One region of the Aquipuribacter nitratireducens genome, then DNA from elsewhere that is predicted to be linked to it. Evidence: predicted binding sites of a transcription regulator. Region 1 holds the regulator's gene; the other holds the start of a gene.
What was found. The regulator LexA, encoded in region 1, represses DNA repair genes until DNA is damaged. The targets are predictions, from matches to a motif close to TCGAACANNTGTTCGA.
Positions count from the first base shown of each region.

Region 2: the regulator LexA is predicted to act here: its motif matches at 2,678-2,693, upstream of WAB14_RS15975 (DUF6504 family protein).

Region 1 covers NZ_JBBEOG010000003.1:360,086-365,020, reverse strand. Annotated here, with positions in the region: gene WAB14_RS08005 (ATP-dependent DNA helicase) at 1-1,285, shown strand, start outside; gene WAB14_RS08000 (aminotransferase class V-fold PLP-dependent enzyme) at 1,282-2,331, shown strand; gene lexA (transcriptional repressor LexA) at 2,318-3,034, opposite strand; gene WAB14_RS07990 (LysM peptidoglycan-binding domain-containing protein) at 3,285-3,695, shown strand; gene nrdR (transcriptional regulator NrdR) at 3,935-4,396, shown strand; gene WAB14_RS07980 (vitamin B12-dependent ribonucleotide reductase) at 4,466-4,935, shown strand, end outside.
Region 2 covers NZ_JBBEOG010000010.1:55,588-60,522, reverse strand. Annotated here, with positions in the region: gene WAB14_RS15985 (DNA polymerase III subunit alpha) at 1-1,675, opposite strand, end outside; gene WAB14_RS15980 (SAV_6107 family HEPN domain-containing protein) at 1,750-2,253, opposite strand; gene WAB14_RS15975 (DUF6504 family protein) at 2,238-2,627, opposite strand; gene WAB14_RS15970 (YbaK/EbsC family protein) at 2,834-3,379, shown strand; gene WAB14_RS15965 (carotenoid biosynthesis protein) at 3,428-4,324, shown strand; gene WAB14_RS15960 (glycosyltransferase family 2 protein) at 4,344-4,935, shown strand, end outside.

The DNA.
Region 1 (4,935 bases):
CGCGAGCGACCTCAGCGCGGGCGTCGTCCGCACGACCGCCGCCGCCGCACGCCGTGCCGGCGCCGCCGCCGGTGACGTGCGCGACCTGGAGGACGCAGGGGAGGCACTCGACCGGGCGCTCGGGGCGCTGCCGCCCGGCAGGCTCCCCGACGGCGCCCCCGCGTCGCTGCAGGACGCACTCCTCCTCCTCGCGACCGCGGCCCGCGCGGCCCTCCGCTCGCTCCCCAAGGACAAGGGGCCCGACGCCGCCGCCGGCGCGCAGGCCGGACGCGCCGCGCTGCTGGAGGTCGCAGGGACGGCGGAGCGGATGGCCGGGGTGCCGCTGGTCCGTCGCGCCGAGCCCGAGACGGACGAGGGGAGCGACGAGCCCGGCGAGGAGGACGCCGCACCGCCGGACGCGCCGGCCGGGACCGACGTGGTGTGGGTCGAGAGCGACGAGCGTCGTGGGCACGTCGTCCACGCGGCGCCCCTCAGCGTCGCGGGGCTGCTGCGCAGCCGGCTGTTCGACTCCCGGACGGTGGTCGCGACGTCGGCCACGCTCGTGGGGCCCGGTGGCTTCGACGCCCTCGCCCGACGCCTCGGCCTCGGCCGGGGCGGCTGGCGGGGCCTCGACGTCGGCAGCCCGTTCGACTACGGCCGACAGGCGATCCTCTACGTCGCCGCCCACCTGCCGGCGCCGGGCCGGGACGGGCACGGGGCACCGCTGTGGGACGAGCTCGTCGCGCTCGTCGAGGCGGCGGGCGGACGCACCCTCGGACTGTTCTCCTCCCGCCGTGCGGCGACCACCGCCGCCGAGATCGTGCGGGAGCGCACCGACCTGCCGGTCCTGTGCCAGGGCGACGACGTCGTGCCGACGCTGGTCCGGCAGTTCGCCGACGACCCGCGTGCCTGCCTCTTCGGCACGCTCGGCCTGTGGCAGGGCGTCGACGTGCCGGGCCCGTCGTGCAGCCTCGTCGTGCTCGACCGCGTCCCCTTCCCACGGCCGGACGACCCGCTCGCGCAGGCTCGCACCGAGGCCGTCGAGGCGACCGGCGGCAGCGGCTTCATGACCGTGTCCGTCGCGCACGCCGCGACCCTGCTCGCGCAGGGCGCGGGACGACTCGTGCGCAGCAGCGACGACCGGGGTGTGGTGGCCGTCCTCGATCCCAGGGTGGCGACGAAACGGTACGGGCAGGCGCTCCTGTCCGCCCTGCCTCCGATGTGGCGGACCACGGACCGAGCCACCGCTCTCGCCGCGCTCCGCCGACTCGACGGGGCCGCCACCCGGACCGGGACGACGGCATGAGCCACCCCGGCCTCGGGGCCTGGGACGCGGTTCCGGGCTACCTCAACGCGAGCACCCTCGGGCTCCCGCCGCGCCGGACGGTCGCCGCGCTCCGTGCCGCCGTCGACGACTGGCAGGGCGGACGGGCCAGCGCACCGGACTACGACGCGGACGTCGACGCGTCGCGACGCCTCTTCGCGGACCTCGTCGGGGTCCCGCCGGGCTGGGTCGCGGTGGGCTCGCAGGTGTCGGTCATGGTCGGGGAGGTCGCGGCCCACCTGCCGGACAGGTCGAAGGTCGTCGGGGTCGAGGGCGACTTCGGCTCGGTCCTCGGGCCCGTCGAGGCCCAGGCCCGCCGCGGCGTCGAGCTCGTCACCGTGCCGCTCGACCGCCTGCCCGACGAGATCGCCCGCGCCCGACCGGACGCCGTCGTGTTCTCCCTCGCCCAGTCCGCCGACGGGCGCCTCGCTGCCGCCGACGACGTCGTGACGGCGGCCGCCGACATCGGCGCCCTCACCGTCTGCGACACGACGCAGGCGACCGGCTGGCTGCCGGTGGACGCCGGGCGGTGGGACGTCACCGTGTGCAGCGCCTACAAGTGGCTGTGCGCCCCGCGGGGCGCCGCGTTCCTCACGGTCCGACCGGAGGCGTCGGAGCGTCTGTCGGGCCACAACGCCGGCTGGTACGCGGGCGACGACGTGTGGGCCTCGGTGTACGGCCCCGGGCTACGGCTCGCGCGCGACGCCCGTCGCTTCGACGTGAGCCCCGTCTGGCTGGCCTGGGTGGGCGCCCGGACGTCGCTCGAGGCTGTGCTCGAGGTGCCGGCGGAGGTCCGGCACCGGCACGGGCCCGCCCTCGCCGACCAGCTGCGGACGCTCCTGGGCGAGTCCCCACAGGGCCGCCCGGTCGTCTCCGTCGACGACCCAAACGGCGGTCTCGTGCGACGGCTCGTCGCGGCCGGGTGCTCGGTCGCGTCCCGGGCCGGTCGCGCACGGCTGTCGTTCCACCTGTGGAACGACAGCGCGGACGTCGCCCGGGCGGCCCAGGCGCTCCTCACACCCGCCTGAGGACCGCCGTCACCTTGCCGAGCACGGTCGCGTCGTCTCCCGGGATAGGCGTGTACGCCGGGTTGTGCGGCATGAGCCAGACGTGGCCGTCCCGCTTCCGGTACGTCTTCACCGTCGCCTCGCCGTCGATCATCGCCGCGACGATCTCGCCGTTCTCGGCGACGGGCTGCTGCCGGACCACGACCCAGTCGCCGTCGCAGATGGCGGCGTCGACCATCGAGTCGCCGACCACCTGCAGGAGGAACAGCACCCCGTCACCCACCACCTGCCGGGGGAGGGGGAAGACGTCCTCGACGACCTCCTCCGCGAGCACCGGACCGCCCGCGGCGATCCGGCCGACGAGCGGCACCATGCTCGCGCTCGGCAGGGCGCTGCCCTCGTCGTGCGCCCCGGAGCGCCACGTCCGCTCCGGCGCCTCCTCCACGACCTCGGCCCGCACGTCCCCCGTCGGGGCGGGCCGGCGGCGACCGTCGTCGGGGTGGACGACCTCGATCGCCCGCGGCCGGTTGGGGTCCCGACGCAGGTAGCCCTTGCGCTCCAGGGTCGCGAGCTGGTGCGCGACGCTGCTGGGGGAGGTGAGACCTACCGCCTCACCGATCTCGCGCATCGAGGGCGGGTAGCCGCGTCGCTGGACCGCCTCACGGATGGTCTCGAGCACCCGGCGCTGCCGTTCGGTCAGCCCCTCGAGGTCCGTCGTTGCCATGTGCTCCTCCGCTCCGCGACCGGCTCCGCGCCGGTTGTGTCCGACCCCTGTCGTTGGCTCGGTGCGTGCTCCCCAGCCGACGTGATCGACGCTATGGCGTCGAACACCTGTTCACAAGCACCCCGCCGCGCGTGTCGCTCGCAGCGCGCCGCGCTTCGAACATGCGCTCGACAATGTCTCGACCTCAGGTTAACGTACAGGTGTTCGACACGGCCAGGACGACCGAACACGCGTCCACCCAGGAGGACTCATGACCAGCACCGCCACCCTTCGTCACCACGAGCTCCGCGGCCTGCGGCTGACCCGTCGCGGGCGCCGGCTCGTGCGAGGGCTCTCGTGGGGCCTCACCACCGTGGCGGTCGCGCTCTCCGTCCTCCTCGTGTGGATGGCCGTCGCGACCGGCGTCGCCCCCGGCGCCTCGGCCGGTGACGGGCGGCCGGGTGTCGTCTCCGGTGCGCCGGGATCGGTGGGGTCGGTGGACCTCGACGAGCTCGCGCCGGTGCCGGTGAGTGTCCGACCCGGCGACACGCTGTGGGCGCTGGCGCGCGAGCACGCGCCCCACCGCGACCCCCGCTCGGTCGTGCACGACGTCGTCGCACTCAACGAGCTGTCGTCCACGGCGGTGGCAGTGGGGGACCGCCTGCTCGTCCCCACCCGCTGAGCCGGCCGGGTCGCGGCGGGTCGCACGACACGTCCGGCGAGTTCCAGGAGACCGCTTGCGTTGTCGGTTGCCGGTGTTACGGTTGGCACAACATCTAGTAGTTACACGGATGTCGTTCGTCCACATCTGGTCCACACCGTGTCCACACCGACACACCGGGTATCAACAGGCGGCACACAGGTCGGTCCACAGCCGACCAGGGTGAGCCGCCGGGGGTCGCGGCGGGAGAGGAGCTCCACATGCGGTGCCCGTTCTGCCGCAACGACGACTCCAGGGTCGTCGACTCGCGGACCACCGACGACGGGACGGCCATCCGCCGGCGCCGTCAGTGCCAGGACTGCGACCGCAGGTTCACGACGCTGGAGTCGGCGAGCCTCATCGTCGTCAAGCGCTCGGGGGCCACCGAGCCGTTCTCGCGCGACAAGGTCCTCGTCGGCGTCCGTAAGGCCTGCCAGGGGCGTCCGGTCACCGAGGACGACCTCGCCCTGCTCGCCCAGCGGGTGGAGGAGGCCGTGCGGCAGACCGGCCTCGCCCAGATCGACGCCCACGACATCGGCCTCGCGATCCTCGGTCCACTCCGGGAGCTCGACGAGGTCGCCTACCTCCGCTTCGCGAGCGTCTACCGCGCCTTCGACTCGCTCGAGGACTTCGAGCAGGCGATCGCCCTGCTGCGCGTCGAGCGCGAGCAGCACACCACCTGACCCACCGCACGATCCGCACCGCACCCACGAGCACCGAGCCACCGACCACCACGCACCAGGGGAGCGCCCATGACCGAGACCGCCTCGCAGCGTCAGAAGAAGCCGGCCGCGCGCGGCATCACCGTCGAGCGGGTGTGGACCACCCCCGGGGTGCACCCGTACGACGAGGTGACGTGGGAGTCCCGCGACGTCGTCCAGACCAACTGGAAGACCGGCGAGACGATCTTCGAGCAGCGGGGGGTCGAGTTCCCCGACTTCTGGTCGGTCAACGCGTCCTCGATCGTCACGACGAAGTACTTCCGCGGCGCCGTCGGCTCGGAGTCGCGCGAGCGGAGCCTCCGCCAGCTCATCGACCGGGTCGTCCTCACGTACACGAAGGCCGGCAAGGACCACGGCTACTTCGCGACCGACGACGACGCCGAGGTCTTCGAGCACGAGCTCACGTGGATGCTGCTGCACCAGGTGTTCAGCTTCAACAGCCCGGTGTGGTTCAACGTCGGCACCCCGGCCCCGCAGCAGGTGAGCGCGTGCTTCATCCT
Region 2 (4,935 bases), on a different contig from region 1:
CCGGCAGCTCCTCGATCGCCTTGCGGGCGTCCCGGGCGCGGATGTGGGGGAACGACGTCGCGATGGCGTCGACCTCCGTGGGCGGCATGCCGAGCGCGGCGCCGACGTCCCGGACGGCGTGGCGCACCCGGTAGGTGTCCATCATCGACACGCACGTGACCCGGTCGGCGCCGAAGCGGGCGAGGACGGCGTCGTACACCTCCTTGCGCCGCGCGGACTCGACGTCGACGTCGACGTCGGGCAGGGACGCCCGCAGCGGCGACAGGAACCGCTCCATGAGCAGCCCGTACCGGACGGGGTCGACCCCGGAGACGCCGAGGACGTGGCAGACGAGGCTGCCGGCGCCGGAGCCCCGGGCGGCGACCCGCACGCCGAGGGACCGGGTGAGGTCGCAGACCTCGGCGACGGTGAGGAAGTAGCCGGCGAAGCCGAGCTGCTCGACGACGGCGAGCTCGTCGGCGAGGCGGGCCTCGATGTCCGCCGGGCTCGCGTGGCCGGTGGGGGTGGGCACCCCGCGACCGCCGTAGGCCCGGTCGAGGCCCTCGCGGCAGCGGGCGGCGAGGACGGCCTGGAGGTCGGTCGTGGCGTCGTGGCCGAGCACCTCGGCCTCGGGCAGGTGGACCGAGCCCACGGACAGGTCGGCGGCGGGGTCGAGCCGGCAGCGGTCGGCGAGGGCGGCGGTCGTCGCGAGCAGGCGGGTGGCGGTGCGGGCGCCGCTGCCGTCGCGGCTGCCGGGCAGTCCGGCGGCGAGGTCGGCGACCTCCCGGGCGCGGGCGGTCATCTCCCCGGCGCCTGCGAGGTAGCCGGCGCTCGTGGTGCGGTCGAGGTGGCGGGGGTCGAGGCGGACGAGCCGGCGGGCGGCGTCGAGCACGTCGACGGTGAGCCCGCCGCCGGGTTCGACGTGCCGGACGGCGTTGGTGAGCACGGCGGGCACACCCGCGGCGTCGGCCACGGCGAGCATGCGGGCGGCGTGCCCGAGGCTCGCCGGGACGTCGCGGGGCGCGCGGTGGTGGACGACCTCGACGAACAGGCTGCCGGGCGGCAACCGGGCGGCCCAGCCCCGCAGCAGCCGGACGGCGAGGTCGTCGCGACGGGCGAGCACCGCGCGGCCGACCTCGGAGTGCGGCCCGAGCAGGACCGCGAGCGCCGGTGCCCCGGTGCCCGGGTCGCGGGAGTGCGCCACGAGCAGGTCCTCGGTGGCGACCGGCCTGCCGCGTTCGCCGCGGGCGTGGGTGGCCGACACGAGCCGGCACACCCGCGCCCACCCGGCCGCGGCCGGCAGCCCCGTCGCGGGGTCGGCGGCGAGCGCGAGCACCGTGATGCGGGGGTGGCGGGGGTCGACCTGCGCCCCGCCCCGGACCGGGGTGCGGCGCCGGGCCGCACCCTGGCCCGGACCCTGGACCCGACCCGCGGGGTCGGCCCACACCGGGAGGCCGGCGAGCGCCCCGGTCGGCTCGACGGCGAGGTCGACGCCGAGGAGAGGGTCGATCCCGGCCTCGGCGCACGCCCCGGCGAACTTCACCGCCCCGTAGCAGCCGTCGCGGTCGGTGAGCGCGAGCGCGTCCATGCCGTGCTCCGCGGCCCGGGCCACGAGCGCGGCCGGGGTCGCGGCCCCGTGGCGCAGCGAGTAGCCGGAGGCCACGTGGAGGTGGGTGAAGGTCGGCGTGGACGGCACTGTCGAGGTCTCCGGGGACGTGGTCGGCGAGGTGGTCGGCGAGGTGGTCGAGGGAGCGGTCGGCGGGGCGGGGCTCAGCGGGACGCGGGGACGACGTCGGGTAGCACGGGCCGCCACGGCAGGCCGAGGCAGCGGGTGACGGCGCGCAGGAACCGCTCGGCGTCCCGCAGCAGGTCGTCGGCCTCGCGCGCACCGCGGCCGACGACGCCGGGAGGGGCGGGCGAGGCCGGTCCGCCGAGGGCGCCGAGGTACTGGGCCCACTCGGTGAGCTCGGGCGCGAGCCGCGGCAGCACGTGCCACACGCTGCGGGGCCGTGACCGCGCGGGCCCCGGCCGGCCCCGGACGGCGAGGACCGCGGTCGCCGCCCGCAGCGCGGCGAGCTGCGCCCCGCCCCACCGTGCGCCCGCGTCGAGCTCGGCCGCGGCGGCGCGCAGGCCGTCCCGGGCGCGGTCGAGGAGCGCGACCCCGGCGGCGTTCGCCTGCGCCGGGCGGGTCAGCACCAGGACCGCCTCCCCCTCCGGTGCGGCCTGCGCGGCCGGTGCGCCCGACGCGCTCGGGACCTTCAGTCCAGCCGGCACAGCAGCACCCACTCCCCCTGCGTCCCGGCAGGAGCTCCCGCGCCGGCACGGGGAACCGGCCCGCCGACGGCCGCCCCGGCGAGCACGGGTCGGGCGACCGGCCGACCGACGGGGACGGTCAGCGCGAGGTCGTACACCCCGGTGCCGGCCCAGCGACCCGGGCCGGCCTCGACCCGCCACACCGTCCGCTCGTACGCCGCCGGCTCCCCGCGGCGCACGTCGACCTCCCACCACGCCTCACGCTCCGACCACGTGGCGAGGACCTCGGTGACGACGTGGAGCCGGTCGCGCCAGATGAAGGCGTCGGGCCGGCCCGCGGACCCGTCACCGAGGTCCGTCGTCCTCACCTCGACGTGCTCGTCGTACCGTCGCACGATGCCCTCCTCGCTCCCCTGACCCATCACAAGATCGAAACTGTGTTCGAACGAACGCGTGTTCGAAGACTAGGTCGCGGGACCGCCGCCGTCCACCGCTCCGGCGTGTCGCCCACCCCGACGACCCGCGGGGGACCCCGGCCGCACCACGGCCGCACCACGGCCGCACCACGGGCACGGCGGCGACGTTCCCTACGCTCCCCCTCGTGACCGAGCCGCTCGACCTCAGCACCCACCCCGGCGTCGGCCGGGTGCGCGCCGCCCTGCACGCCGCGGGCGTCGACGACGCCGCCGACCGCATCCAGGTGCTCGACACGAGCGCCCGCACGGCCGCGGAGGCGGCCGCGAGCCTCGGCGTCGGGGTCGCCCAGATCGCCAACTCCCTCGTCTTCGTCGCGCACCCCCGCCCCGACGCGGTCGGGGGCGCCGACCCCTACCCCGTCCTCGTCCTCGCCTCGGGCGGGCACCGGGTGGACCCCGGTCTGCTCGCGGAGGCGCTCGACGTCGCCGAGGTCCGCAAGGCCCCCGCCGACCTGGTGCGGCAGGCGACGGGCTTCGTCATCGGCGGTGTCGCGCCGGTCGGGCACACCCACGAGCTGCCGACCGTCGTCGACGCCGACCTCGCGCACCTCGGTGAGCTGTGGGCGGCAGCCGGGCACCCGCACACGGTCTTCCCGACCACGCACGACGAGCTCGTCCGGCTCACGGGCGGACGCAGCGCGGTCGTGTCGGGCGACCCGACCTCCGGCTGACCCGGCCGCAGGTCCCCGCCGCCGAGGGCCCCGTCTACGATCGGGCGCATGCCGGACGCGGAGGAGGGCCGCCTGCGCCGCGGGGTCCTGCACCCGCTCGGGCTCCCCCTCGCGCTCGCGGCGCTCACCGTCCTCGTGCAGGTGAGCTACCCCCTCCTCGACGGCCGCGCCCTCGTCGCCTCGACGACGGCGACCGTCGTGCTGTTCTGCGCGGCGAGCCTCGCCCACGCCGCGGTGACGACCGGCGCCCGCGCCGCGGTGCTCGTGCTGCTCGTCGCCGGGGGGGTCGGTCTCCTGGCGGAGGCCGTCGGCACCGCGACGGGCGTCCCGTTCGGTCCCTACGAGTACACGGGGACGCTGGGTCCGGAGCTGCTCGACGTGCCCGTCCTCATCCCGCTCGCGTGGACGATGATGGCGTGGCCGACGCTCCTGCTCGGCCGGCGCCTCGGCGCGGTCCTGCTCGCGTCGCGCGGCCGAGCCCCGGGCACGCTCCCCGCTCGCGCGCTCACCGCCGTGCTCGGTGGTCTGGCCCTCGCCTCGTGGGACCTCTACCTCGACCCGCAGATGACCGCCGCGGGGCACTGGGTCTTCGACCGGCCGGAGCCCGGGCTGCCCGGCGTCCCCGGCATCCCGCTGACGAACTACGCGGGCTGGCTGCTCGTCGCGGTCGTGATGGTCGCGCTGCTCGACGTCGTCGTCCCGCGCCGCGCGGTCGACGAGACGGCGCCGGCGCTCCTGCTGGCGTGGACGTGGCTCGGCTCCGGGCTCGCCAACGTCGCGTTCTTCGACCGGCCCGTGGTCGCCGCGTACGGCCTGGTGGGGATGGGGCTGCTCGTCGGGCCGTACCTCTGGCTGCTGCGCCGCGACGGCGGCAGCAGCGTCCCCCCGCTCGGGTGGCGGGGCGCGCTGCCGCGACCGCGCGCGCGCTCCAGGACCGGCGCCTGAGCGGAGCACGGGACCGACTGTGAGCCGACTGGCTGGTCGAGCGCGTCGTGCCGCCCTCGCACGCGCCCTCACCCGCATCCTCACCCGCACCGGCACGGTCCTCGCGGTCGGGCTCACGGTCCACACGGTGCGCAACGCCCGCCTCCTGCGCCGCCCGCCCGACGAGCCGCCCGCCGTACGGGGTCGTGTCAGCGTCCTCGTGCCGGCCCGGGACGAGGCGACGACGCTGCCCCGCCTGCTCGCGTGCCTCGCCGAGCAGACCGGCGTGCCCGACCTCGAGGTCCTCGTGTGCGACGACCGCAGCAGCGACGCGACCGCCGACGTCGTCCGCGCCGCCGCCGCCCGCGACCCGCGCGTCCGCCTGGTCCCCGGCCGGGAGCCGCCGCCCGGGTGGCTCGGCAAGCCGCACGCCTGCCACCAGCTGGGGCGCGAGGCCACGGGCGAGGTCCTCGTGTTCGTCGACGCCGACGTCACCCTCGCCCCGCACGCCGTCGCCGCCACGGTCGCGCTGCTGCGCGGCAGCGGCCTCGACCTCGTCTCGCCGTACCCGCGCCAGCTCGCGGGCAGCGCGGGCGAGCGGCTCGTGCAGCCGCTGCTGCAGTGGTCGTGGC